4 regions of the Mammaliicoccus sp. Dog046 genome follow, and region 1 is predicted to be linked to each of the others. Evidence: riboswitches for the same ligand, from Rfam matches in the RefSeq annotation. Region 1 holds a riboswitch; each other region holds the start of a gene.
The links. Region 1 has a riboswitch for S-adenosylmethionine ahead of P3U32_RS10835 (hypothetical protein). Riboswitches for the same ligand answer to the same signal wherever they lie in the genome.
Positions count from the first base shown of each region.

Region 2: another riboswitch for S-adenosylmethionine. It lies ahead of P3U32_RS03270 (M20 family metallopeptidase); the one in region 1 lies ahead of P3U32_RS10835 (hypothetical protein).
Region 3: another riboswitch for S-adenosylmethionine. It lies ahead of P3U32_RS09835 (methionine ABC transporter ATP-binding protein); the one in region 1 lies ahead of P3U32_RS10835 (hypothetical protein).
Region 4: another riboswitch for S-adenosylmethionine. It lies ahead of metK (methionine adenosyltransferase); the one in region 1 lies ahead of P3U32_RS10835 (hypothetical protein).

Region 1 is NZ_CP120131.1:2,174,494-2,182,003, forward strand. Features, by position in the region: gene P3U32_RS10815 (ABC transporter permease) at 89-820, opposite strand; gene P3U32_RS10820 (ABC transporter ATP-binding protein) at 827-1,687, opposite strand; gene P3U32_RS10825 (antibiotic biosynthesis monooxygenase family protein) at 1,891-2,238, shown strand; gene P3U32_RS10830 (NADPH-dependent F420 reductase) at 2,410-3,138, opposite strand; SAM riboswitch class I at 3,356-3,455, shown strand; gene P3U32_RS10835 (hypothetical protein) at 3,529-3,750, shown strand; gene celB (PTS cellobiose transporter subunit IIC) at 4,080-5,435, opposite strand; gene P3U32_RS10845 (hypothetical protein) at 5,457-5,960, opposite strand; gene P3U32_RS10850 (PTS cellobiose transporter subunit IIA) at 5,984-6,298, opposite strand; gene P3U32_RS10855 (PTS sugar transporter subunit IIA) at 6,312-6,902, opposite strand; gene P3U32_RS10860 (6-phospho-beta-glucosidase) at 6,930-7,510, opposite strand, start outside.
Region 2 is NZ_CP120131.1:668,003-675,512, forward strand. Features, by position in the region: gene deoC (deoxyribose-phosphate aldolase) at 1-451, shown strand, start outside; gene P3U32_RS03250 (pyrimidine-nucleoside phosphorylase) at 535-1,836, shown strand; gene deoB (phosphopentomutase) at 1,848-3,038, shown strand; gene P3U32_RS03260 (S-ribosylhomocysteine lyase) at 3,514-3,981, opposite strand; gene P3U32_RS03265 (GrpB family protein) at 4,116-4,658, shown strand; SAM riboswitch class I at 4,702-4,801, shown strand; gene P3U32_RS03270 (M20 family metallopeptidase) at 4,860-6,047, shown strand; gene ldmS (L-aspartate--L-methionine ligase LdmS) at 6,044-7,231, shown strand; gene P3U32_RS03280 (DUF2750 domain-containing protein) at 7,337-7,510, shown strand, end outside.
Region 3 is NZ_CP120131.1:1,986,343-1,993,852, reverse strand. Features, by position in the region: gene P3U32_RS09875 (DUF4352 domain-containing protein) at 1-294, opposite strand, end outside; gene aroD (type I 3-dehydroquinate dehydratase) at 599-1,336, shown strand; gene P3U32_RS09865 (nitroreductase family protein) at 1,348-1,887, shown strand; gene P3U32_RS09860 (thioredoxin family protein) at 2,064-2,384, opposite strand; gene P3U32_RS09855 (arsenate reductase family protein) at 2,527-2,880, shown strand; gene gcvH (glycine cleavage system protein GcvH) at 2,948-3,328, shown strand; gene P3U32_RS09845 (toprim domain-containing protein) at 3,429-3,833, shown strand; gene P3U32_RS09840 (thioredoxin family protein) at 3,790-4,113, shown strand; SAM riboswitch class I at 4,143-4,247, shown strand; gene P3U32_RS09835 (methionine ABC transporter ATP-binding protein) at 4,327-5,352, shown strand; gene P3U32_RS09830 (methionine ABC transporter permease) at 5,345-6,040, shown strand; gene P3U32_RS09825 (MetQ/NlpA family ABC transporter substrate-binding protein) at 6,056-6,874, shown strand.
Region 4 is NZ_CP120131.1:962,890-970,399, reverse strand. Features, by position in the region: gene P3U32_RS04940 (aldo/keto reductase) at 1-612, opposite strand, end outside; gene P3U32_RS04935 (nuclease-related domain-containing protein) at 704-1,615, opposite strand; gene metK (methionine adenosyltransferase) at 1,958-3,151, opposite strand; SAM riboswitch class I at 3,254-3,367, opposite strand; gene pckA (phosphoenolpyruvate carboxykinase (ATP)) at 3,547-5,151, shown strand; gene P3U32_RS04920 (alpha/beta hydrolase family protein) at 5,971-6,744, opposite strand; gene ytkD (RNA deprotection pyrophosphohydrolase) at 6,725-7,192, opposite strand; gene P3U32_RS04910 (hypothetical protein) at 7,259-7,510, shown strand, end outside.

The sequences.
Region 1 (7,510 bases):
AACACCGTCAAACTTAGTATAGGAAAAATTAAATATATTAAATTCGATGTTCCTATAGGTGCAGCTTTTATTTTTTCTAAAAGGGACATTAAATCACTTCCGTCTTTTTTCGTATAATTAACGCGATACTTATAAACAATATACAGTATACCATTAGAATGAGTAATGATTGAACATGCATACCTCCACTCGTTGTTAGCGAAAGAGACAGTTCTCTTAAATTATACGTAGGTGTTAAATATGATATTTCTTTTAACCAATCGGGAAACTGGTCTGTCGGAAACCAAAGTCCGCCCACAACCGCAAGCCCTAAATATAATATATTGGCTATCGCACTTGCCTTCTGAATGTCTTTCATTTGTGCGATTAAAACGCCTATGGATAAAAACATACTGGACCCTAACCACAATAATAATCCTGAACCGATCCATTCACCTGCAGACATTTCAACACCTTTATAAAGCCATCCTGTTAAAAACAAAGCAATGATTGAAATACTAAACATACACATGAGTTTTAACACTTTTCCTGCATAATAATATTTGGGAGTCAAAGGCGTTTTAAACAGATTTTTTGCCCAACCAATTTTGTTATCCTCAATCATTTCTAATGGGAATGTCATAATACAAAAGCTACTTAAACTGAAAGTCGCCATACTGTACATATATGCTTTATAAAATTGTGTTTCGTATGCTTTTGGTAAATCTAACATCGCTGTAAAGATGATATAAAATACAAGTGGCAGCATAATTGATAATGTTAAATACGATTTTTTCCTAGAAACTAATAGCAATTCAAATTTAAAATAGGCCCATAACATATCTCATCAAACCCTTTCGTTATTTTTAGAAAATATCGTATCCATTAACGACGCTTTAGATATTTCGATATCATTAAAATCCACATGATGCTCAAGCAGTGTTTTAATAACCGGATTTGCATCTTGTGTCGTAATAAACAACATATCTTTCATTTCTTCTACATTCACATTCTCTAAAAATTCAACAATATGTTTATTGGATGTTGGCATTTGAATATGTGTCTTACTTTCGCTGTAACGTATCGCTCTAGGCGTACTATCCATTATCAGTTTTCCTTTATCGAGTACGACAACACAATCTGCCATACGTTCTACTTCTTCAATATAATGAGACGTGTAGAAAATCGTTTTCCCCTCTTGCTTCATTTGTTCAATAACTTCCCAAAAGTGTTTTCTCATCTCTGTATCCATCGCACTGGTCGGCTCATCTAATATGATAAATCGAGGCTTACCTATAATCGCCAAAGTAAAATCAAGAATTCTGCGTTCCCCACCAGATAATTTTGAAGCAAATTGATTTAATTTATCATCGTCAAATCTCGTTATCTTTCTAAATTCAACCATAGAAAGTGTATCTTTATATAACGATTGATGAAGATGAAACAATTCTTTAACCTTAATCATTTCAGGAAAAATAGTCGTCTGAAATAGAATGCCCATACTCTTCTTAACTAATTGATGATCATCACTCACAATCTTCCCATCAGATGGATGTCTATCCCCAATAATCATGTCTATTAACGTAGACTTCCCCGCACCATTTGGACCAATGAGCGCCGTGCACTCCCCTTCATTTATTTGAAAAGACACCCCATTCACAACATTCTTAACACCATAAACCTTTGTTACACCTTGAACATCGATCATCCTCATCACCGTCCTTAATTAATTAACTTCAGTATAAATAACAACACAACACGTTATAAGTACAAACTGTCATAGATTCAACATGACAAATGTCATTAAAATCAATAAAAATAACAGTTCAATTAAATGGAGTTGACATTTTTCACTATTTATAGATAATGAAAATATAATCCATGTTTTTTATACAATTAGGAGATGAATCCATGACAATTACAGTAAATATTTATTATCGAGGCGAAGGAACAGCAGCAAAAGACTTTGCGTTAGAAATGATATCCAGTGGTATTGTTTCAGAAATACGTGAAAAAGAAGGTAACTTAAAATATGAATATTTTATGCCTTTAGAAGAAAATGGCACAGTCTTACTTATAGATCAATGGACCAATCAAAATGCCCTAGATGAACATCACCTTTCACAAACAATGGAAAAAATAATGAAGTTAAGAGAGAAATACACATTAACGATGGAAGTAGAACGTTATACAGAAGATCAAGACGGCATACCAAAACACGATGAACAGTATATTGTGAGAAATGAAGATAATAAATAAGTGGTTCCGTTTTCGGCTCAGTTTTTCTTAGTACTGAGCCGAAAACTACTATTCCATATTATTATGTATAAAAAAAACCATTTATAGCTCACTTTAATACAATGTAATCGACCAAGAAAAATTGTAGTGGTGGCTTATAAATGACTCAATTCAATTTCACCATAGACTGCATCAACTTCCTGCATTATAAATCTTTCTATTTAAGTTAACAGTATCATCATGCGTAAAATCTGGAGTGAAATTTTTCATAATTTCATCTCTTAATTGTGGTGCTTTTTGTTTATTAGCTTTTTCTAATGCTGTTGCTAATTCACTTTTTGTTAATTCAGTGCAGTACGCAGGTGTTCCTGGTTGTTGTTTCCATGAATCTGATAACTTACCATTATCTACAGCATCAAAACCTACTTCATTAATCAGTTGTTTGATGATATCTTTTTCAGCATCGTTGTTTCCTGAAATCCCTATAGCTATACGATTGTCAGTTCCTTGAGGACTTCCTTTTTCCGCTAATGTATATGCAAGTAAATTGTTAAAAGCTTTCACTACATCTCTACCTATTTGTTGAGATACCCATTCACTTTCAACTTCTCCATCTTCAATTGCTGCTATTTTATGATCTCTAAATGGATAATAATTAGATGTATCAACGATAATCACTTTATCTTCAACTTTTGAAATAACATCTTTAATATCAGTCATTACTTTTGTTGGTATAGATAAAATTAAAACATCTATATTCGTTACGACATCTTCAACTTCGACTGCTTTACCGCTAATATTTTTATCTTTTAAACGATCAACACTACGTACATCAGCAATTTTTACATCGTGACCGCTATTAACAAGCTTATGTGATAATGTTGCGCCAATGGGACCCGCACCAATAATTCCTATTTTCATCATAATATCTCCTTTAATTTAAATGTTTTATTTAGTTCATTGATTATATTCTTTTTACTTACATAATCCAAGAAGGCAATAAAATAAGCCTAGGTACATATTTTCGTACTTTTGTGATGTATATGACTTTTCAGTAATATTTTCGAAGGAAAAAATTTTATCATTAGACAAATTTCACTTTATTCGTTATTATAAGGGAACAATAAAATAGCTCGTAATCTTATTTAGAGTAGGTGGAGGGAATTGGCCCGAAGAAACCTCAGCAGCAGGCGTTTGCACTGTGCTAAATCCAACAAGTGATACTTGAAAGATAAGAAGAATCTCTAGACAGCTCTTCTTAATTTTAAGATGAGCTGTTTTATTGTAACTCAAACTTTAGGAGGCAATAATATGAGAACAAGAGAAGATATTTTAGCAGATTTAGATGAATTAAAGGAACACCCACCTAATAATTGGGCGTCCTCAATTGGAAGAACACAACAGAAAAGTGCACTACTTGCTGAACTTAGAAAGTTAGAATCCGACTACGTCCCAAGCAACCAAAATCATCATGATGATCAAACGATTCAGTTCAATGAATTTGAAATTAATATTAGAATAACGAAGAAATAAATGAACACGCACGAATGCCGACAAAGCAATATACTTTGTCGGCATTCATGCTATTAAAAACAAGCAAAAAAAATAAGCTAACTATATTTGCCGTATAGTTAGCTTCAAACACTAAGGTTCGTTTGGTAATCACATCCACAGTGTGAGCCTTTACTCGATAGTCATCAGCGTACTCTAAAACCTGATGGCTATTTTTAATACAATTAAATATTAACATTACACTTACTATTTACCAACAATTTACACAATTTTTCACGCTAATTATTACCAAATGTTTACATAAAACAAAGGCCTGGATTTCATTTTTCCAAGCCTCTTTTTACAATCTATTAAATTAAAGCGTCGTTTCCTTTTTCTTGTTCAACTAATTTTCTATCGTATATTTTAATGAATGGGAACCATACTAAGAACGCGACTGCCCCACAAATAAGTGCTACGACAACTGCTGTAAAACTGCCGGCAGTACCGATAAATGCACCAAACCCGATTGGCGATGGCCAAGGTACTTGCGCAATAATCGGTTTAACAATTTCTAACTTGATCGCCCAATAACCAATAGATGCTGAAATCATTGGTGCTAAGAAAAATGGTATCGCTAAAAATGGATTATAAACAATCGGCAAACCGAATACTAATGGTTCATTAATATTGAAAATACCTGGTGCTAATGCTGCTTTACCTAATACTTTCAGTTGTTCGGATTTTGCTAAGAATGCGATAAAGATACACATACCTAACGTTGCTCCTGATCCACCCATGATTGCGAATGAATTTGGGAATTCTCCGGCAAATGGTATATTTGCTCCATCAATATTTAATTGCATATTAGAAAGCAAGATTGGTGTGATGAATGCTCCGATAATATTAGCACCGTGAATACCTACAATCCAAAGTGCGTGAATTAAGAAGTATATAACCAATATACCAATCCAACTACTTGTTAAATAAACAACAAATCCAAATGGTACTGCAATAATTTTAAAGATATCTGTATTTAATGCGACTAAAATACCAGTGAATATTAACACAACAAATGCTACTAAAAAAGCAGGTATTAATGCTGTGAATGATCTTGAAACACCTTCTGGAACGGCTTCAGGCATTTTAATAATCCACTGACGCTTTACACAGAGACGATATAATTGAACTGCGATAATGGCCATAACGATGGCAGTGAAGATACCTGTCGTTCCTAATCTACTGACACCGTCACCTGACATTTCCCAACCGTTAAATATATTGACGTCTTTCTTCATTATATTAACTACTACCATTTTCCCATCTTCAATGACTAACTGAGGAATAGCCATAAAGAACGCAAACATTGATAATAATGCACCGTTCAATGGATTTACTGCTAAGTCTTCCTCATCTGCATAAATCTTCGTATACTCGTAACCGATAACTAAACAGAAATATAATGCCAATATCCCCATTGTTGCTTTGTTCGCTAACATATACAAGTCACCGATTTTAAAGAACGTATTATTCCAAATGCCTTCTAATGCTGGAATTGTTTGTGGTATTACGTTCAATACTAAGAACATCGATCCGACAATTGTAAATGGTATACATGCCATCCCGGCTGCCATAATTGCCCTAACAATTCTAAATGATGCAACTTTCCCCATTGGACCCATTAAATATTTCTCTAATAAAGCAAACACTTTGTTTTCCGACCCCATACCGATACCCCTTTTCTATATTTAATTTAATGCACGTTCATATCTCTGCAATCGTTTAAAATGCCAATCCTTATCTTGTCGAATATTATTTAGCCTGAACATGACAAAACCACTAATGATTAATCCTGCAACAAGCGCCCCTATAATAAATATTCTCGTAGCAGATTGATCAATTAAAAACGGATATAAATGTTGAAATAAAGGTGTAAATAATACCATGATGATTAAAGCGACATTGACGATGAATAACGTTGAAAAGCTATAAAATGTATATTTCGCATGATTTGAATGACGACTATACATACGCACTTGTTCAGCCACGCTGACAATCATTAATAACATCAGCATCAGCGGTATGAGCAGCAATAAAGAACGACTCATCGTAAGTGTGAAAAACCAATATAAATTTGTGAAAAAGAATAAAGCCGACATGTATCTCACTAACAAAAATCGATTAAAATACATCGTCTTAAGACTGGTTTCTTTTCTGTTTTTTTCTATTTTTGCTTTTGTTTCTTTATTCATGTATATCCCTCTTTCAAATGACGTTATTTAACCTTTTGATATAAATGCAACATTTCTATCGCTACTTCTTTTAAAGTCATTGTAGTCATGAGATGATCCTGTGCATGTACCATAATGATTTCCATATCAATCGTTTCACCTGATGCATATTTTTGTAATAAATCTGTTTGTGCTTGATGTGCTAATGTAATTTCTTGATTAGCTTCATTTAATAGCTGTTCTGCTTCTACATAGTTGTCCTCGCGCATACATTTAAATGCATCATGGATACTTGTACGCGCCGTTCCACTATGTAATATAATTTCGAACGAAACGACTTGAATGTTTTCCTGTTCCATAGGCTAAACCCCTTTATTTATAATACTGACCAACCATATACGCCTTAAAACTTTGATAATCTTTACAATCCATGAGCGCCGTTACTTTATCATTTGAATCTATTAAATTAACGATAATATCAATGATTGTCTTTAATTCATTGTCATTATATTTTGATGGTGACAACATAATAATCAGTTTAATTTTCTCGTGCTGTTCGTCCCAGTAAACGCCGTTTGGTACGAGTGCAACTGCGATACTTGAATAATCACCAACGGAATGTGCTGTATGTGGCACCGCTACTTCATCACTAAAGACGACTGAGCTCAAACCTTCTCTATATTGAAGTTGCTTTCGTAACTTACTTTCAAAATCCGCTTCTTCCTTCATACTTAACTGCTTAATCAACAAGTCATAAATGGCACTTTTATCCAAATCAGACTCAATCACGTTAAACGCCTCTTCATTACAATACTGATCAAAAAATCCACTATATTGTTCCAATGCGATATTTTCTTCAAGCACGTGATTATACGAGAATTGTGAATGTTGTTGATGGATAAATGTACTAATTTTCTTTATATCTTGTTCGTTAAGTAAGACATTGACTTGAATCACAACCACTTTAAAAACAATCGTAGATAAATCGATTTATGAAATAATCAAATCAATGTTTTCTAACTTTTCATCGACTGCTTTCATAAATTGTTCGATATGTGCTTTTAAATATTCAATACGATAGTCATCATGTACAACGCCATCTGCACCTAACTCATCAATGGCACCAAATCCATTCTCAACAATGAATAATGGTAAGCCGTACATATCAGTAAACCAATTCATCGCATATCTTAAGCCTTCCGGATCAATTTGCCATCCCCAATCCGATGCTTTTACATATTCATTTTTCACTAAATCTCGTGTTTCCACGTAATCATATTGTTCATTTGAAGCTGTATGTGAAATCGCGAATGACATGTAATAACTAAAACCAATGTAATCGACAGTACCTTCTTGTAGATCTGTTAAATCTTCATCCGTAATGTCTAAATCAAATTGCTTCGTTTTAAAATATGTGTTCATATAACCCGGATACGCACCGTGTACATGCACATCTGTGAAATAGTATCTCTTTTGCATTGCTTTTTGAGCCATCAATACATCTTTAGGATTGCATGTTGCCGGATATATCGGACACATCGCGATCATACAACCAATTTCAAAGTCTGGGT
Region 2 (7,510 bases), 1.1 Mb from region 1:
AGTTAAAGGCTTCGAAACAGAAGATGCAATTAAAAAGGGTGCTAACGAAGTTGATATGGTCATCAACATTGGCGCATTGAAAGATGGCCGTGATGATGTTGTGAAGAAAGATATTGAAAGTGTCGTTGCAGCTGCAAACGGCGTAACAACTAAAGTCATTATTGAAACTTCAGTATTAACAGATGCTGAAAAAGTAAGAGCATGTGAATTAGCAGTAGCTGCTGGTGCTGATTTCGTTAAAACATCAACTGGATTTTCTACAGGGGGCGCAACACCAGAAGATATTAAACTTATGAGAGAAACTGTTGGTCCTGATTTAGGTGTTAAAGCATCAGGTGGTATTCGTTCATATGAAGATGTTAAATCTATGATAGATCAAGGTGCTACACGTATTGGTGCATCTGCAGGGGTTAAAATTTTACAAGGTGAAACATCAGATTCTGATTATTAATACTTTAAAGGTACGTTTTTTGTACCTTTAATATTTTGAAATTTAAGTAAGCGTATTCATATATATTCAGGAGGGTAAACATTATGAGAATGGTAGATATTATAGCTAAGAAACGTGACGGGAAAGAATTAACTAAAGAAGAAATAGAATTTTTCATCAAAGGTTACACATCAGGAGATATTCCAGATTATCAAGCTTCAAGTTTAGCGATGGCTATATTTTTCCAAGATATGACCAATCAAGAACGTGCGCACTTAACAATGGCAATGGTTGAATCAGGAGATCAAATAGATCTTTCTGATATTGATGGTATTAAAGTCGATAAACATTCAACAGGCGGTGTTGGTGATACGACAACATTAGTATTGGCACCTTTAGTTGCAGCATTAGATGTACCTGTTGCTAAAATGAGTGGTCGTGGATTAGGACATACGGGTGGTACAATCGATAAGTTAGAAGCGGTAGAAGGATTCCATGTTGAAATTACTGAACAAGAATTTATTAATTTAGTTAATAAAGATAAAGTTGCAGTTATTGGTCAAACAGGGAACTTAACACCTGCAGATAAAAAGTTATACGGCTTACGTGATGTTACTGGTACTGTTAACTCAATACCTTTAATTGCGTCATCTATTATGAGTAAGAAAATTGCAGCAGGTGCAGATGCAATTGTATTAGATGTTAAAACTGGTGCTGGTGCATTTATGAAGACGATTGAAGATTCTGAGCTACTTGCACATGCAATGGTTAAAATAGGGAATAACGTGGGCAGAAATACAATGGCGATTATTTCTGATATGAGTCAACCATTAGGAAGAGCAATCGGGAATGCTTTAGAAGTGAAAGAAGCTGTTGAAACGTTAAAAGGTGAAGGACCAGAAGACTTGACAGAACTTGTATTAACATTAGGTTCTCAAATGGTTGTCTTAGCTAAAAAAGCAGAAACGTTAGATGAAGCAAGAGAAAAATTATTAGAAGTAATCCAAAATGGTAAAGCTTTAGAGAAATTTAAAGTGTTCTTAGAAAACCAAGGTGGAGATGCAAGTGTTGTGGATGATTTAAGTAAATTACCACAAGCACAATATAAAATCGAAGTTGAAGCAGAAACAGCTGGATATGTTTCTCATATCGTTGCAGATGAAATTGGGGTCGCATCAATGCTTTTAGGTGCAGGACGAGCAACAAAAGATGATATCATTGACTTGGCAGTAGGATTAGTATTAAATAAAAAAGTCGGAGATAAAGTAGAAAAAGGTGAATCTTTAGTAACGATATATGCAAATCGTGAAGATGTGGATCAAGTTAAATCTAAAATCTTAGAGAACATTACAATATCAGATGAGCAAGTGAAACCAACTTTAATCCATAAAGTAATTACAGATTAGGAGTGTGCCAAATGACAAATCGTTTTAAACGTATTCATTTAATCGTCATGGATTCAGTAGGAATTGGTGAAGCACCTGATGCAAAAGCGTTTGGTGATGAAGGTTCTCATACATTAAAACATACACTTGAAGGTTTTAATGAATCATTACCAAATCTTGAACAATTAGGATTAGCCAATATTGAACCATTACCAAATATGAATAGTGTCGAAGCGCCAGGAGCATTTTATACAAAATTAAGTGAAGCATCAGTTGGGAAAGACACAATGACTGGTCATTGGGAAATCATGGGATTAAATATTGATAAACCATTTAAAGTTTATCCAGAAGGTTTTCCAGATGAATTAGTTAAAGAAATAGAATCAATAACAGGTCGTAAAGTAGTTGCTAATAAACCAGCTTCCGGTACTGAGATTATTGATGAGTTTGGTCAACACCAAATGGAAACAGGAGATTTAATTGTATATACATCAGCTGATCCGGTGTTACAAATTGCAGCACATGAAGATATCATACCGTTAGAAGAACTTTATGATATTTGTGAAAAAGTAAGAGCATTAACGAAAGATCCTAAATATTTAATCGGAAGAATCATTGCACGTCCTTATGTAGGTGAGCCAGGTAACTTTACACGTACATCAAACAGACATGATTATGCATTGAAACCATTCGGTAATACAGTCATGAATACGTTAAAAGATGCTAACTATGATGTGATAGCAATCGGTAAAATTAACGACATATATGATGGTGAAGGTGTTACAAAATCCGTTAGAACAAAAGATAATATGGACGGTATGGATAAATTGATTGAAGTAGTAAACAGTGATTTCACTGGATTAAGCTTCTTGAATTTAGTAGACTTTGATGCACTTTATGGGCATAGACGTGATAAAGAAGGATATGCACAAGCAATTAAAGACTTCGATAATCGTTTAGAAGAGTTAAAATCATCTTTAAAAGAAGATGACTTAGTAATCATTACAGCGGACCATGGAAATGATCCAACAGCACCAGGAACAGATCATACACGTGAATATGTACCATTATTAATGTTTAGTCCAAGTATTGAAGAATACAAAGCATTATCAGGAGATACAACATTTAGTTCAATCGGCGCAACAATTGCTGATAACTTTAATGTAACATTGCCGAAATTCGGTAAAAGTTATTTAAAAGAAATGGGCGTAGACGCTGAATAATAAAAAAAGAACTCGGAATTAATCCGAGTTCTTTCAGAGTGGGAGCGGGACAGAAATCTAATTTATATAAAAAAGATTTCGTATTCCCGCCCCGGCAAGGATGACTAGATACTAAAAACGGCTGAGACATTTATTATGTCCCAGCCTCATTTTTTTATGCGCTGAACATTGCAAGTGGAGGCTGACAAGCAACATTGAGAACGACTAACGAGATAGTTCTGAGAAACAATCCCGTTAGAAAATCTAACGAGACAGAAAGTGAAAACAATCTCGTTAGAGGTTAAATAGAGCACTAAAAAGACTCGATTACCTACAAAAAGTGAGAAAATAACGCGCTAATGAGATAGTTTTAAAAAACAATCCCGTTAGAAAATCTAACGAGACAGAAAGTGAAAACAATCTCGTTAGCGCGAAAATGGACTGAATATACAATAGTCCATAAAAAAAGAACTCGGAATTAATCCGAGTTCTTTTTTTAATCTTCTTTAAAGATATCTTTCCAGCTATCTCTCTTAGATAAAAATTCAGTTGCTAATTGTTGCGCGCCTTCTAATGAATGGCTAGCTGCCCAACCGCATTGTACTTCGTTACAAGCTGGTACTTCAGTTGCTTGTTCAACATCTTTTAATGTTGCTTCTAAGATATTTAATACATCATCATAATCATCATGGTTGATAAATGAAGCGTAAAAACCTGTTTGACATCCCATTGGGCTAACGTCGACAACTTTATCTGTATGATTTCTAATGTTTTCTGCCATTAAATGCTCTAATGAATGTAAAGCAGGCATTTCCATATGTGCTTTGTTAGGTTGTTTAAAGCGGATATCGTATTTATGAATCACGTCACCGTGTAATCCTTCTTTAATTCCTGCAAGTCTTACAAACGGTGCCTCAACGATTGTATGGTCTAAATTAAAACTTTCAACATTCATTTTTGTCATGATACTTCCTCCTTTGATTTCGGCATCATTATATCAAGTAAAAATTGAAAAAACAATCAATTCAGATTTATTGCTTTCTTTATAGGTCACTTTATAAGATAATGTAATAAATTGTTCCGAAATAAGGTGATAATATGGAAAGGTTAAAAGTAGTCCCATACGATAGTATATGGCAACATCTTTTTCTAGAAGAGAAGAAGTATTTACAGTCATTGTTGAAAGAGCATAGTGTCAGTATTGAACATATTGGGTCAACGGCGATTCCTGGATTATCTGCGAAACCAATTATAGATATATTAATCGTTGTGAAAGATAGTCAGTCAATAGATGCATTTACACATGAACTTTCAGTTTTAGGGTATGAGTCTAAAGGAGAAAGAGGCGTTATCGGAAATAGGTATTTTAAGAAGTATGATCAATATGGTGCGGTATCGCATCATTTACATATATATGATGAGGGTAGCCCACACATTTTGAGATTACTATCCTTTAGAGATTATTTAAGAACGTTTAATGGTGAAAGAGAACGTTATAGCAGATTAAAGCATGATTTAGTCTTGGACTATCCAGATGATAGCGTAGCATATTATAAAGGAAAAGATAGCATGATTAAAGAATTTGAGAAAAAGGCAGAAAAATGGTATTTAAATTCTAATGATATTGCTACAAAACATTGACATATCCGAGTGATAAAGTTAGAATTAAAAACAAATTTCATACGAATTATCCAGAGAGACTGAGGGATGGGCCCGATGAAGTCCAGCAACCTCCCATAACGGAAAGGTGCCAATTCCTACAGTAACGTACTGAGAGATAAATGATTGATTGGCGCACTCCTTAACAAGAAGTGCGCTTTTCTTTTGGAAAGGTGAATGGAAATGAGTAATTTATCGCAAAATATTATTAATTATATAGAACAAAATAAACATTTATATTTATCAATGAGTCATCAAATTCATGAAAGACCTGAATTAGGAAATGAGGAAGTATTTGCTTCAAAATTATTAAGTGATCAATTAAAAAAACATCACTTTAATATAGAGACAAATATTGCTAAACATCCTACAGGTTTTATTGCTACATATGATACAAACAAAGAAGGACCGACGATTGCATTTTTAGCAGAATATGATGCTTTGCCGGGACTTGGACATGCATGTGGTCATAATATTATCGGTACTTCAAGTGTGCTCGCAGGCATTAGTTTATCAAAAGTGATAGACGAAATAGGTGGGAAAGTCGTTGTTCTTGGTTGTCCAGCTGAAGAAGGTGGCGTCAATGGTAGTGCGAAAGCAAGTTATGTTAAAGCAGGCATAATTGATGATCTTGATGTTGCACTCATGGTTCATCCTGGTCACGAAACTTACGTAACCGTGCCTTCATTAGCGGTAGATGTATTTGACGTTAAATTTTATGGGAAAAGTGCACATGCATCTGAAAATGCAGACGAAGCAATTAATGCATTAGACGCAATGTTATCGTTCTTTAATGGCGTAAGTATGCTTAGACAACAAATTAAGAAAACGGATAAAGTGCATGGTGTTATCTTAAACGGTGGAGAAGCAGCAAATATTATCCCTGATTATACACATGCACGATTTTATACACGTGCAACTTCTCGTAAATCTTTAGATGTGTTAACGGATAAAGTAAGAAAAATTGCTGAAGGTGCAGCGATTCAAACAGGTGGAACGTACGAGCTTCGACCAATTCAAAATGGTGTAAATGAATTTATTATTAACAAACCGTTAGACGAATTATTTAGAAAACATGCAGAAGAAATAGGAGAAGAAGTAATTGAAGATGATTTTGGTTTTGGATCGACTGATACAGGGAATGTGAGTCATATCGTACCGACTATACATCCACATATAAAAATTGGACCTTCAGATTTAGTCGGACATACGAAAGAATTTTGTCAGGCAGCTGCCAGTCAAAAAGGCGATAAAGCATTGATAAGCGGTGCGAAAATTTTAGCATCAATGGGTTTAGAACTGATAGAGAACGCGTCCCTTAGAAATGAAATTATCCAGCATCATCAAACATTAAGGGAGAAATTACTATGAAAAAAGAATATAGGAAATCATTACCTTTAACTTTGAAAGACATTTATGAAGAAGATATGATTTATAATGCACGACCTTCATATGAGGATAATCCTTGGTTAAAAGCAGAGGAAGCCCAGTCTAATTTTTTAACAGCTAGAGAACTTATCATTAGTGATATGCCTATGATTGTACATGAAGCATGTATAACAAAAAATGCGAAAGACCTATTAAGTCTAGTAGCGCTAGAAATACCGAATAACATTCACACATTCTATGATCAATCATCATATGAAGCACTTATTAAACAATTATGTCACCAAAATAAGAAAATCTTCTTTCAATATATTCATGGTGACCATCTTTGTGAAACAGAATCATATGCGGTTAACAAATCAACATTCATCGATTTAAATAATAAGACAAAAATTGAACAATGGACAGGTGGTAAATATTTACCACAAAGAGAAATTGTTAATGTGGAAGACTTTGAAAATCGAGTGAAACAATGGACGTTACCGATTGTCATTAAGCCAGGTGATGAGTTACCAACAGCAGGCGGATATGGCGTGATGATTTGTTACAATGAAGAAGATTTAAATCAAGCGATAAAACGAATCAATGCAGCAACTGAAACAAAAAATATCATCATTGAGCAATTTATTGAAGAAATTCAAAATTACTGTGTGCAGTATAGTTATAGTAAAGAACAAGGTATTCAATATTTAGGTGCCGTTCAACAACTAACAGATAAATATGGATTTTATAATGGCAATGTCAATTTGAATGAAGTGCCTGAAAGTGTAATAGAAGCGGGATATGAAATTATGAAGAATGGCGTTGAACATGGTTATACGGGTGTGTCAGGATTCGATTTACTCATTGATAAGAATGAAGACGTATATGCCATTGATTTGAACTTTAGACAAAATGGTTCTACAAGTTTATTGTTACTTCAAGAACGTTTACAAGAAGGGTATCATAAATTTTTAAGTTACCATTCCAAAGGCAATAATGCACACTTCTTAGAAACAATTAAAAAGTACATAAGAGAAGGCTATTTATACCCATTATCTTACTATGATGGAGATTGGTTTAAAGACGAGCAAGTAAAGTCCCGATTTGCAGGTATATGGCATGCTGAAAATGAGTCAATTGCACTTGAAAAAGAACAAGCATTTATAAAAGAAATAAGCGAAAAATAAGTATAAACATAAATACAATTGAACGCTTAAATTTATATTGACTTCACGCTTTTAAATATAATATATTTTATAAGGATTAAATATAAAAATAAGGGTGGTATGACAATGGCTATACAAGATATGTCCATGTTCAAACAAATTCTAGCCAGGGAAAAATTTTACGTCATATTAATCGATCGTAAAATCTTAAGAGATCAAGAAAACGACATCCGTTTAATTTGGTCAAAAGAAGCACATGCACAATCATATTTAGAAGAATCAAACATCACTCAGTTTGAT
Region 3 (7,510 bases), 190 kb from region 1:
GTCTTCTTCAGTTGATTTTTCCTCTGTAGATTTTTCTTCTGTTTTGTTAGTCATGTTGTCAATTTGATTTTTGATTGGAGTTGCTGCACATGCACCAAGAATGACTGCCAAAATGATGAAGATAACTAAACACCCACCACAGCCAAATAGCCAAGGTTTCATGCTAGAACCATTTTCATCACCAGAGGTAGGTGGTGGATTACTCCCGTTTGAATCGTTAAATGGATTACTTTGTTGCGAGTTTTGCTGTCCCGAAGCATTCGTGTTAAATGGATTCTGGTTAGAATTTGCCATAATATTCCCCCCTTTTAATAATAATTTTAATAAGACTAAATTGTCTATACATAGCTAAAAAGGAGAATAGACCAGTTGTTAAGTGAATGTATAACAATTGTTGTGATTATTAATTACTTTTATTTTATAGTAATTAGGGAAATAAATCTACATAAGTTTAAGATAAATATAACTTTAATATTCAATTAATATAATTTATAAACTCAACTAAATGTACGAAGTATGTGAAGTAAATGCATAGATTCATAGAAAAAATATCGCTACTCATGTAAAATATAAATAGAAGAACATTGGAGGAATGACTATGACTGATGAACAAAAGAAAACGTTTCCTTATATCGTTGCGACAATATCGTTAGAAACAGAAGAAGATATCAAAAAAACTGTTCAAGAACTTGAATTAAACAAAGATTCAATAGATATCGTGGAGTTTAGAGCAGATACGTTAGCAGATACATCAATTGAAAACATTAATAAAACATTAATGACTTTTAAAGATGCATATCAACAAGCACCAATCTTGTTCACTTATCGTTCAGTAGGGCAAGGTGGGTTTGGAGAATTCGATCATGAAACTTACTATAAATTAATGCAAGACATGATTCATAATAAAAAAGTGGATTATGTAGATATTCAACTTGATACGTATGAAGATAATTTGATGAATTGTATTACAAAAGCACAAAATCATGAAGTTAAAATTATCATTTCACATCATGATTTTAAATCAACACCAGATGTAGAAGAGATGTATGTTACTTTTGAAAAAATGGCAGAATTAGGTGCAGACATCGGAAAATTAGCTGTAATGCCTCAAAATGAAAAGCATCTACTTGCAATGCTTAATGCAATGAATAGAGCGTATCATCAATTGGATATCGATGTGATTGGCATATCTATGGGTGAATTAGGAAGAATGACACGAATTACAGGTGGACTATTTGGATCTAAATTTACTTATGGTTACGTTGGTAAAGAAGCGGCACCTGGACAATTACATGTGAAAGAAATAAAAGAGCAACTCGCTTTATATCAAAAGTAGGAGTGTAGAAGATGGAATTAAAGCAAGCTATTATAGAAAGACGTAGCGTAAAGAATTATGATTATGAAATGTACATCGACGAAGAAAAAGTATTATCTTTAGTTGAACTTGCTGCATATGCGCCGAATCATGGAATGAGAGAACCTTGGAGATTGGTTTATATTAGTAAAAAACAAATTCCCGATTTCGCAGAACAAGTTGCGGAATCTGCATTTCCAAATGATAAAGAAAAGCAGGATAAATACATTAATAAAGTAACTAAAGTCGGAGGCATGTTTGTTATATTATCTAAACGTGATCCGAGACAAAAAGAATACTTAGAAGATCAAATGGCAATTGGTGCATTTGTGCAAAACTTAATGTTACTTGTACATGCTGAAGGAATGGGATCTTGTTGGAAGACACCGGAATTTATCTTCAAGCCGTCATTTAGAAGTATTGTTGATGCACATGCAGATGAAGAAGTGAATGGATTCTTATATATTACAGAACCAGATCCGAACGTTAAATTAATGAAAAGAAAAAACCAATCTATATTAACAAGATGGTAAATAAAAGAGACTGGGACATAATATAATGTCCCAGTCTCTTTTAGTATCTTGGCAGTAGATGACTGAGTTAAAAATGCGCTTGTATCAAGCTTTTTTCAACTCTAGTCATCCTTGCCGGGGCGGGACTACGAAATCTTTTTTTATAAATTAGATTTCTGTCCCGCTCCCTTTTTATATTATTTTAAATGTTCAGCTAAGAAAGCTTTTACATCTTCAGGTGTTTTCGCATTAGCTGAATGTAAGTGGGCAAGCTTTTCGTTTTTAGAGAATACTAATAAACTTGGGATACCCATAACATCATTTTCAGTTGCTGCTTCTGGCACTTGGTCACGATTGATTTGATACCAGTTGTATTGACTATATTCATCAATAATAGGATCAATCCATTGATTCATTCTCGTGCAATCTGGACACCAATCAGCAAAGAATTTTACAACGACAGGTGTTTCACTTTGTGTAATTTCTTCGAATTCTGCATATTGACTAATTGTTCTCATGATTTATTTGCTCCTTAGATATTATACTTATACTTGGATTATATCTTATTTTCAATATTAAAAAAAATATTTAACTCATTACTATCATGTTGAACGTTAATATTGTTATAATGGATTTAAATAGACAGATGGAGGTAAGTACATGATAAAATTTTATCAATATCCTAATTGTACAACTTGTAAAAAAGCAGCAAAGTTCTTAGAAATGAATGGTGCGAGTTTTGAACCGATTGATATTACACAACTTACACCTACAGCTAAAGAACTAAAGGATATGATTGATGGAACAGAAATTACTGTTGATCAATTATTTAATTCTAGAGGTGCTAAATACCGCGAGTTAGGCTTGAAGGATAAAATGCAAGATTTATCAGACAATGAAAAATTCGATTTATTAGCTTCAGATGGCATGTTAATTAAACGACCATTAGCAGTATTAGGTAACAAAGTAACGTTAGGCTTCAAAGAAGAAGAATATCGTAATACTTGGTTATAAAAATAGTTGCTTGAATAATCGCTTTATGTCATGATAATAATTGAATTACATATAGGAGGGGATTACTTTGACAGTGCCTAGTGAGTTAAAATATTCAAAAGAACATGAATGGGTAAAAGTAGATGGCGATGTTGCAACAATCGGTATTACTGATTTTGCTCAATCAGAATTAGGGGACATTGTGTTCGTTGAGTTACCTGAAGAAGGTGACGCATTAACAAGTGGAGATTCATTCGGTAGTGTAGAATCTGTTAAGACAGTTTCTGAACTATATGCACCACTATCTGGTAAAGTCGTTGAAGTAAACGAAGAACTAGAAGATAGTCCGGAATTTGTTAATGAATCATCATATGACAAAGCTTGGATGGTTAAAGTTGAATTAACTGACAAAGCTCAATTAGATGAGTTATTAGACGCGGATGCGTATAGCGAAATGATAGGTGAATAGCATGACATTTAACTCCACGGTACTGTAGTATCATGGAGTTTTTTGTAGTTTCATTTTGAAGTTGAACACTAATATTATTCATTTGTAGAAGGTGAAGCCCATGACGATCATAAAAAAAGTTTTAATCGTAGAAGGTATTTCAGATAAGAAACGAGTGAAAGAAGTATTAAATGATCAAGTTCATATTATATGCACCCATGGAACAATGGGTGTAGAAAAGATGGACGAGCTTTTAGATGAAATTTATGGTGCACAAGTATACGTGCTTGTGGATCAAGATAAAGAAGGCAAACGTATTAGAAAATGGTTTGAAAAATATGTAAGTGAAAGTCATCATATTTATATAGATTCTACTTTTTCAGAAGTAGCACGCTGCCCAAGACAATACTTAGCGAATGTGTTAAACTATCATGGATTTGCAGTGAACAATGATTTTGTATTGAAAGGGAAGTACCGTTATCATGACACACACAGAAATATCGAACGATATATACAAGCATTTTGATGAAGACATTCATTTATTATTTGGTTACACACCGACATGTGGTACATGTAAAATATCAGAACGCATGCTGGATATAGCAAACCAAATTACACAATTACCAATCAATAAAAGCGATTTGAATTTTTACCCTGAATTTTGTAAAGATTATGAGATTCAGTCGGTGCCAGTACTATTTATTATGAAACAGGATAAAGTGATGAAGCGTATTTATGCTTTTCAATCCGTCCCGTTTATAGTTGAGAATATTCAAAAAGTTATTGACGCTAAAAACTTATCATGATAGTATGAATTTAATTAAATACGTAATAACTCTTATCAAGAGTGGTGGAGGGATGTGCCCTTTGAAGCCCGGCAACCGTCATGTAAATGAAATGGTGCCAATTCACAGAAAGTGTTAACTTTTGGAGATGAGAGAAAGACAATAAATTTCACGCCTTTCTCTTATTTATTAGAGTGAGGCGTTTTTAATTTTTGAGATTAGGAGGCAACAGATTTGATTGAGTTAAATAAAGTTGTTAAAACTTTCAAAACTAAAAAAGGCGACATAACCGCTGTTGACAATGTTGACTTAAAAATAGATAAGGGAAGCATATATGGCGTTATAGGTTTTTCGGGAGCAGGAAAAAGTACGTTAATTCGAATGTTTAATGGACTGGAGTCACCAACTGAAGGTGAAGTCATTATTGATAATGTCAATATGGGAGAGTTAAATAAAAGTCAGCTTAGAAAAAAACGACAAAAAATAAGCATGATTTTCCAACACTTCAATTTACTTTGGTCTAGAACAGTGCAAGATAATATCGCATTTCCTTTAGAAATCGCGGGTGTACCAAAAAGAGAAATTAAAGAAAAAACGGTTGCCCTCATTAAACGAGTAGGATTAGAAGGAAGAGAAAATGCATATCCTTCTCAACTATCAGGTGGACAAAAACAAAGAGTAGGTATCGCTAGAGCGTTAGCTAATGATCCTGAAGTACTATTATGTGACGAGGCGACAAGTGCATTAGACCCTCAAACAACAGACGAGATTCTTGATTTATTAGTAGATATCAACAAAGAATTAAAATTAACAATCGTATTAATTACACATGAAATGCATGTTATTAGAAAGATTTGTGATCATGTTGCTGTTATGGAAAATGGTAAATTCGTTGAACAAGGTGAAGTTATCAGCGTATTTAATAATCCTCAAACACATGTCACACAACGATTTGTTAAAGATGATTTAAAAGCAGATGATCTAAATAAAACGTTAAGTAACTTTAGAGAAACTCAACCACATGGCGAAATTTGGAAATTGAATTTTGTTGGAGGTTCAAGTGCGAACCCGGTATTAGCTAAAATCATTAAAGATTACAATGTAGATATCAACGTCATTGAAGGTGATGTGAAGTTAACTCAAAATGGTACATTTGGTCACATGATCGTGCATTTACCTAAAGGTGATTACTCTAAAAAAGAAATCATTGAAGAGCTTAAAGATTTAGGTGTGAAGGTTGAGGTGAACGTAGGTGAATAAGTCATTTGGGGATATCATTACTGAAATGATTACAATGCCTAACGTGAGATGGGATGCTGTTTGGGAAGCATTAAACGAAACCCTTTATATGACAGTGGTTTCAACAGTATTTACATTTGTTTTCGGTTTAATATTAGGTACGTTATTATTCTTAACATCAAGAGGAACATCTAAAAGTTCACGTATATTCTATTCAATCGTATCGTTTATTGTGAACTTATTTAGAGCAATTCCATTCATTATATTAATTTTATTATTGATACCATTTACAGATATATTACTTGGTACAATTAGTGGTCCGAAAGGTGCTTTACCTGCTTTAATTATTGGGGCATCACCATTCTATGCGAGATTAGTTGAAATTGGTATGAAAGAAATTGATAAAGGTGTAATCGAAGCGGCTGTGTCTATGGGGGCAACAACATGGACAGTCGTTAGAAAAGTCTTATTAAAAGAATCACTACCAGCATTAATTTCAGGACTTACAGTGACAGCAATCGCATTAGTAGGATCTACAGCAATTGCCGGAGTTATCGGTGCAGGTGGACTTGGTAACTTAGCTTATTTAACAGGATTTACACGAAATCAAAACGACGTCATATTAGTATCAACAATACTTATATTAATCATTGTATTCGTCATCCAATTTATTGGAGATATAATAGTTAAAAAAATTGATAAACGTTAAAGGAGTGTCATTTATATGAAAAAAGTTTTTGGATTATTATTAGTATCATTATTAACGGTAGTTCTCGTTGCTTGTGGTGGAAATAGCGACAAAAAAGGTAAAGAAGAAACAATTAAAATCGGTGCATCACCAGCTCCACATGCTGAAATTTTAGAAGAAGCTAAACCACTTCTTAAAAAAGAAGGTTATGATTTAGAAATTAAAACAATTAACGATTATACAACACCTAATAAACTTTTAGATAAAGGTGAATTGGATGCAAACTTCTTCCAACACACACCTTACTTAAAAACAGAATCTAAAGAAAAAGGTTATAAAATCGAATCAGCAGGTAACGTACATTTAGAACCAATGGCAGTTTATTCAAAAAAATATAAAAAATTAAAAGATTTACCTAAGAACGCTACAGTATATGTTTCAAATAACCCAGCAGAAGAAGGAAGATTCTTATCATTCTTCGAAAAAGCAGGATTAATCAAAATTAAAGATGGCGTTAATCCAGTAGATGCAACATTTGATGACATTACTGAAAACAAGAAAAATATTAAATTCAACAATAAACAATCAGCAGAATTCTTACCAAAATCTTATCAAGCGAATGAAGGCGATGCGACAATCATCAACTCTAACTTTGCAATTGAACAAGGATTAAATCCACTTAAAGATTCAATCGCTGTAGAAGGAAAAGATTCACCATACGCTAACTTAATCGCAGTTCAAAAAGGACATAAAGACGATAAGAAAATCAAAGCATTAGTTAAAGTATTACAATCAAAAGAAATTAAAGACTTCATCAACAAAAAATACGATGGTGCTGTTATTTCAGCAAAATAAATTTTAAAGCCCTCTAACACAAAAGTTAGAGGGCTTTTTTTATGGATTAATATTGCAAGTGGAGGTCGACAAGCAACACTGGGGCGCTGAACATTGCAAGTGGAGGTCGACAAGCAACACTGGGGCGCTGAACATTGCAAGTGGAGGTCGACAAGCAACATTGGGGCGCTGAACATTGCAAGTGGAGGTCGACAAGCAACACTGGGGCGCTGAATATTGCAAGTGAAGGTCGACAAGCAACATTAAGGCGCTGAATGTTGCAAGTGGAGTCTGACAAGCAACATCGGGGCGTTGAATATTGCAAGTGGAGTCTGACAAGCAACATCGGGGCGTTGAATATTGCAAGTGGAGGTCGACAAGCAACATTGAACGCCGAAATTACTAAATATAAAGAGGCGATAGCAATATGATAAATAAAATGAACATTGTCGCTGCACTAAAATAAATGAATAAGCTGTTTTGTTTATAAATTTTACTTAGCGTTTCATAAATTAATAACTGAGTTAAAAAACTAAAGGTAAATAAAAACACCAAAGCTATCAATTGTCCAACTAACGGTCCAATACTGAAATCTAAATTAACGATAATGAAAATAGATGAAATGAATAAAATGATATAAATGAAATATTGAATGAA
Region 4 (7,510 bases), 1.2 Mb from region 1:
TTCATCTTCAAGAATTTGTCCATTCATTAATGGAGACCATGATTGAGCGACAATATTTTGTGCTTTCAAGTAAGATCTTAATTCTGTTTGAGTCATGTATGGATGACATTCAATTTGGTTGATGACTGGTTTAATTGAAGTAGCTTTCAATAAATCTTCTAAGTGATTTACATTGAAATTACTTACACCAATATTTTTTACTTTTCCTTCATTATATAAAGCTTCCATTGCTTTCCAAGTTTCAACAATTAATGCTGAATCTATACCTGGCCAATGAATTAAATATAAATCAACATAATCAAGACCTAGTCTTTGTAATGACGCTTCATATGCTGCTTGCACGCTTTCACGACCGTAATCAGACATCCAAAGCTTAGTTGTTATGAATAAATCTTCACGATTTAAACCAGCTTCAGCTAAACCTTCTTTAATGCCTTGTCCAACCATTTCTTCATTTTCGTACACTTTCGCTGTATCTATATGGCGATAACCACTTATGATCGCATGTTTAACTGCTTCTTTACATTCGTCGCTATTATCAACTCTGAATGTACCTAATCCAAGGGCTGGAATTGTATTACCGTTGTAAAATTCTATTGTCTTCTGAGTCATTCTTAGACCTCCTATAAATTATTCATTCAATATTAAATGAACATTGTTTGGTAAGTATAACTTGTAGAATTAAATAGTTCATGTTTTTTGCTTACGGATTAAATTTTTCGATTTCTTCCATAATTCTTTCTAAATCTTCCACGCTATATTGGAATCTACCATGGAATACGAATTTATTAAAGAAGTGTTGTAATTGCTTTTCACCAACAAGTACTTTTATATTTGGATCTTGTGAATAGTTGCTGATTGTTGCTTCAGAAACTTCATTAGGATGGAAATATAAGATTGGTGTAGGCGTATAGTTCAATTCAAGTTGTCTTTGCAATTCTTCTGTCGTTGCTTCTACATGCTTAACATTATCCGTATAAGAATGGAACGCAGCTGTCTTCTTGTCCGCTTCTCTTTCAAGTAATAACGTTTGCTCTTTGTTCTTGTTCAAATCTAATGTTTCGAACACTTGACCTAATACTGGGAAATCACCAAACTGTTGTTCAGTAATACCATGGTAAATATGACCGCTAACTAAGTTTGAGTCAATTACATAAATACCTGTTCTCGTTAATACTAAATGATCAACTTGACGAATCTTGCCTAGTGGATCTTTTGGTAAAAAGATATTCGCCATAATATGCATATCTTCCGGTCTAATTCGGCGTTCATTTACTAATTGATCTCTCAATTCTAATAAATGTCTATCTGTAATATACTCGCCTTCATTTTTAGAGAATAACTTTAATGAATCAATTTCTCTTTCTTTTTGTGAAATTTCTTGTTGATGATTTTCTTTTTCTTTAGTTAATACTTTTTTATTTTCTACTCTTTCGTGATCAAGCTTTTCCTGATGTTCTGATTTCAATGACTCGTTCTGTTGTTTGTGTGTTTCTTGAATTTTATTCAGAGATTTTTTCTTTTGTTTCAATGCAACGAAAAATAATATAATAAATATAATCGCAATAATAACAGCTGCGATTAATCCATAATGAATCGGCTCTAATTGGCTCATAATTGCATATCGCTCCCTTTCAAATGTAATAACTCTATTATAGTAAAAATCCTAAAGAAATTCAGTATATAACCTTAAATATATACGATATATGCCGTTATTTTTTAAACTTCGTACAATTCAATAGTTAATCAACACTAAAATTGTAAATAACTTGGTAAATCAGGTGATTTTGATTGCATTTTTAACTCAAAATGCTAATAACGACACTCTTATTTGCACGTTCGCCCATTCTTGTAAACAACGACACTCTTATTTGCACGTTCGTCCTATCTTGCGAACAACACTCCCTCTAAATCAAAAAAACCCAAACTACGAATGCAGTTTGGGGTTTATAACTTCTTATTTAAGTAATGTCTTCAAATCATCAACTTTATCTAGTTCTTCCCATGGCAATTGAACATCTGTTCTTCCGAAATGTCCATATGCTGCTGTTTGTTTATAGATAGGTTGTCTTAAGTTCAACATTTTAATGATTCCTGCTGGTCTTAAGTCGAATAATTCTCTTACTTTTTCAACTAATGATGTTTCGTCTACTTTACCTGTACCGAAAGTTTCGATAGAAATCGATACTGGTTGTGCCACACCAATCGCATAAGCTAATTGGACTTCACATTTATCAGCTAAGCCGCTTGCTACGATATTTTTTGCTACGTATCTTGCAGCGTAAGCACCTGATCTATCTACTTTTGTTGGGTCTTTACCACTGAAACAACCGCCACCATGTCTTGCATAGCCACCGTATGTATCAACGATAATTTTTCTACCAGTTAAACCAGCATCACCTTGAGGTCCACCAATTACGAATCTACCTGTTGGATTTATAAAGAATTTAGTATTCTCATCTAATAAATCTTTAGGCACGATTGGATAAATAACATGGTCTTTAATATCTTGTTGAATTTTTTCTAGTTCAATTTTTTCATGATGTTGTGATGAAATGACAACTGTGTCTACTCTTACTGGTTTATCATTTTCATCGTATTCAACTGTTACTTGCGTCTTACCATCTGGACGTAAATAATCTAACGTACCTTCTTTACGTACATCTGTTAATTTTTTCGCTAATTGATGCGCAAGGTAACCAGGTAAAGGCATATAAGTTTCTGTTTCGTTAGTAGCAAAACCGAACATTAAACCTTGGTCTCCTGCGCCAATTGATTCTATTTCATTATCAGTTAAATCGTCTCTATCTTCTAATGCACAATCAACACCTTGAGCTATATCAGCTGATTGTTCATCTATTGCAGTTAAAATGGCCATTGTTTGGAAATCGTAACCGTACTTCGCTCTTGTGTACCCTATATCTTTAACCGTTTGTCTAACTACTTTTGGAATGTCGACATAAGTTGAAGTTGATATTTCACCAGCAATAAGTGCCATACCAGTTGTTACTGTTGTTTCACATGCGACTCTCGCTTTAGGATCTCCCTTTAATAATTCGTCTAAAATCGCATCAGAAATTTGGTCCGCGATTTTATCTGGGTGTCCTTCAGTTACCGATTCAGATGTGAAGAGTCTTCTATTTTTTGACATAAAAAATCTCCTTTAAATATAGTTGTACGGTCTCTACCTCAGCGCAAATAAAAAGTGCCCACTCTCAATAAAATAAAGAGAGAAGGCACACTCGTCCATTCGCTCTTATCGTTCAGACAATATTGGTCTGCAAACGGTTTGGCACCTTTCTTTCGCATTCGAAAGAGGTTGCTGGGTTTCATTGGGTCCATGTCCCTCCACCACTCAGGATAAGAGAATCCGTCAAAAATGATAATACTAGAGATTTTCATTAATGTCAATGTACCTCAAGTTCTCGTATTATAAAATTTTTATAATAAATTCCCCAATTAGTATAGACTATAAAATTCAATGTGTTATACTAATTCCATGAAAATGCTTACAACTATAAAATTAACATATGGAGGTCGTCATTTATGGCAATACAGACTATTACGGAAACAATCGAATTAACTAACCTGCTCAAAAAGGAATCTACTCACAACCAACTGTCTAGAACAGAATTGTACCGTCACATTTTAGAATCTGGTGAAGGTATATTAACTGAATCTGGTGCAATTAGAATGGAAACAGGTAAATACACAGGTCGATCACCAAAAGATAAATTTATAGTTAAAGAACAAGATACAGAACAAGACATCGACTGGGGTACAATTAACCAACCGATCTCAGAAGAATACTTCCTCAATCTATATGACAAAGTTATAGACTACTTAAACCAAAAATCAGATATATACGTATTCAATGGCTATGCTGGAGCTGATGAATCTTCAAGATTAGACTTACGAGTAATCAACGAACTTCCTTGGCATAACCTTTTCGCACAAAATATGTTTATCCGCCCAGAAACGAAAGAAGAAGCATTAAACATTACACCTAACTTCACTGTAATTAGTGCACCAGGATTTAAAGCAGATCCTGAAGTAGATGGCACTAATTCTGAAACATTCATCATTACATCATTCAAACATCGTGTTATTTTGATCGGTGGTACTGAATATGCAGGTGAAATGAAGAAAGGTATCTTCTCTGTAATGAACTACCTTTTACCTAAAAAAGGCATTATGAGTATGCATTGTTCAGCTAACGTTGGCTACAATAAAGATGTTGCTTTATTCTTCGGTTTATCAGGTACAGGTAAAACAACATTATCAGCAGATCCAAACAGAAAACTAATCGGTGACGATGAACATGGTTGGAATGAAAATGGTGTATTCAATATTGAAGGTGGTTGCTACGCGAAGACAGTTAGTCTAAGTCGTGAAAAAGAACCTCAAATTTATGATGCGATTCGTTACGGAACAGTATTAGAAAATGTTGGCGTGCAAGAATCAGGTGAAGTTGATTATGAGGATACATCATTAACTGAAAACACACGTGCTGCATACCCTATTGATTTTATCGATAACATTATTACTCCATCAATTGCGGGACATCCAAATACAATTATTTTCTTAACAGCAGATGCATTTGGCGTATTACCTCCAATTTCTAAATTAGATAAATCACAAGCAATGTATCATTTCTTAAGTGGATTTACTTCTAAATTAGCAGGTACTGAAAGAGGCGTTACTAGCCCACAACCAGTATTCTCAACATGTTTCGGTTCACCATTCTTACCATTACATGCAACTGAATATGCAGAACTATTAGGTAAACTTATAGATGAGCATGATGTTGATGTATATCTTGTAAACACAGGATGGACTGGCGGAGAATATGGTGTTGGTTCTAGAATGGATCTTAAACATACACGTTCAATGATTCGCAGAGCAATCAGTGGAGAAATTAAAAATGCTGAATTCGTACAAGATGATATCTTCGGACTAAATATTCCGAAATACGTATCAGGCGTACCAGAAGAAATTTTATATCCACGTAACACTTGGGTTTCTTCAGATGCTTATGATGAAAAAGCAAAACAACTAGCTAAAAACTTTAAAGAAAACTTTGCTAAATTCGGTGAGTCATCAGAACATATTCAAAATGATGGTGGATTTACATTTAATAAAAATAATTAAATTTATGATTTATAAAAAGCTGAGGCAACTTGTACAAGTTGCCTCAGCTTTTATTATTGATATACATGTGAATGTGATGGCTAACGAGATTGTTTTCTAGAACTATCACGTTAGAGCACTATTTCTTTGGATTTCACCTCTATTTCTCACTTCTGAACACCATTTTTTCCCGCTAACGAGATTGTTTCCATTTTCTATCTCGTTAGAATTTCTAAGAAGATTGTTTTCTGAAACTATCTCGTTAGAGCACTATTTCTTTGGATTTCACCTCTATTTCTCACTTCTGAACACCATTTTTTCCCGCTAACGAGATTGTTTTCACTTTCTATCTCGTTAGAATTTCTAAGAGGATTGTTTTCTAGAACTATCTCGTTAGAGCAGTATTTTTTTGGATTTCACCTCTATTTCTCACTTCTGAACACCATTTTTTCCCGCTAACGAGATTGTTTCCACTTTCTATCTCGTTAGAATTTCTAAGAAGATTGTTTTTGTTTTCTATCTCGTTAGAATTTCTAAGGGGATTGTTTTCCAGAACTATCACGTTAGAGCACTATTTCTTTGGATTTCACCTCTATTTCTCACTTCTGAACACCATTTTTTCCCGCTAACGGGATTGTTTTCACTTTCTATCTCGTTAGATTTTCTAAGAGGATTGTTTTCCAGAACTATCTCGTTAGCCACAAAACTCAAGCATTTTTAGCGCTGACTCCTGCGGGAACAACATGATTCGAAGACTACAGGCTGAGAACATACCCGCGGAAAGCATGCACGTAAAAAATGCCGACAAAGTCTATACTTTTGCCGGCTCTCTATGTTGCCTCAGCTTTTATTTTTCTCACATTGATCCATCCACTTCTGAATCTTGTGAACGGTATCTTTTTCAATATTTGGTCGAAAGACGTGTCCTTCGCCTTCTTTATATATCGTTTGATATTCAACATTTTCTTTAATTAAATGTTGTTCTAAATGTTTAGCCATATTGATATTAACTTGCTTATCTTCCGTACCGTGAACGATTAATATTGGTGGACTATCTTGATGTATATCCTTCAATGCATTTCTTGTCTCATATGCACTACGGTCTTTCTTCGGATGACCAATCATTCTTTTCAACATATTTCTAAGCTCAATGCGTTCTTCGTACATCATTAATATATCTGAAACGCCACCCCATATGATATAACTTGTAACACCAATTTGCTGATATGTTAATAATCCTTGTATACCACCTCTTGAAAAGCCTACGATATGTATCGGTACATTTGGATATTGTTGTTTCAATATATCTACTCCAACGGTAACGTCATTTAAATCTTTACCACAGAAAGCATCTCGTCCTTCACTGCCATTACTCCCTCTATAATAAGGTGCAAATACAAGTGTATGTTGATTACTAAATTGTGCCAAGCGACCTGGTCTGACTTTACCAATTTGTCCTTTGCCACCTCTTAAATACACAACAATTCTATTAACAGAATCTTGAGGTGTCATCAACATGCCTTTAACTTTTAATTGATCTACTTCATAAGTCACTTCTTCGGTTATATGACTATCGAAAAATACAGGTAGTTTTTTACTTTTTAAAAAGTCCAAGTTCCTCCACCCTTTCAACACACTTTAATATTGCATCATCTTTAAGCAAGAAACTTTTTTTCTCATCTTCCACTTCTTCAATATGATCCACGATGATTGGGCCATACGTTTCATGATAATCTGATTTTTCTTCAATACGTTCAACATCAATAAAATATACATCTTTATCAAATGGAATTTGATCATACACGATATATGAAGCGATAAATCTAACGCGTTTAGCGATTGCGCCCGTCTCTTCATATAACTCACGCGAAACTGCTTCATGATTCTGCTCATGTGCCTCAACTTTTCCACCTGGGAATTCAATACCTCTAACTTTATGGTGTGTCAAAATGAATTGATTATTATAAACGGGTATGCCAAGAACGTGTTTCGCATGCTGATTATCTTCATTCTCTTTAAATTCTAATTCTACAACTAAATCATTTGGATCTATAAAGCGCATGACACACGACCTCTTTCTAGTATTATGATAAACTATATCTATATTTAATTAGGAAGGCTGAAAATATTGAAAAAATTAATTTTATCGACCTTAGTTATAACCATTACTTTCATTCTAGCAAGTTGTGCCCCACAAGGTCAAAGTAATTTCAAAAACGGCAACAAAGCGATTGAATCTTTTCAAAAAAATATTAAAGATGTAGATTCACATTCAATTAAATCTCAAAATAAAACGACCATTGATTTTCAAGATCATAAAACAACATTTAATCAAACGTCACATGGCCGTTCAAATCATCATGATAAACTCGCATTTAAT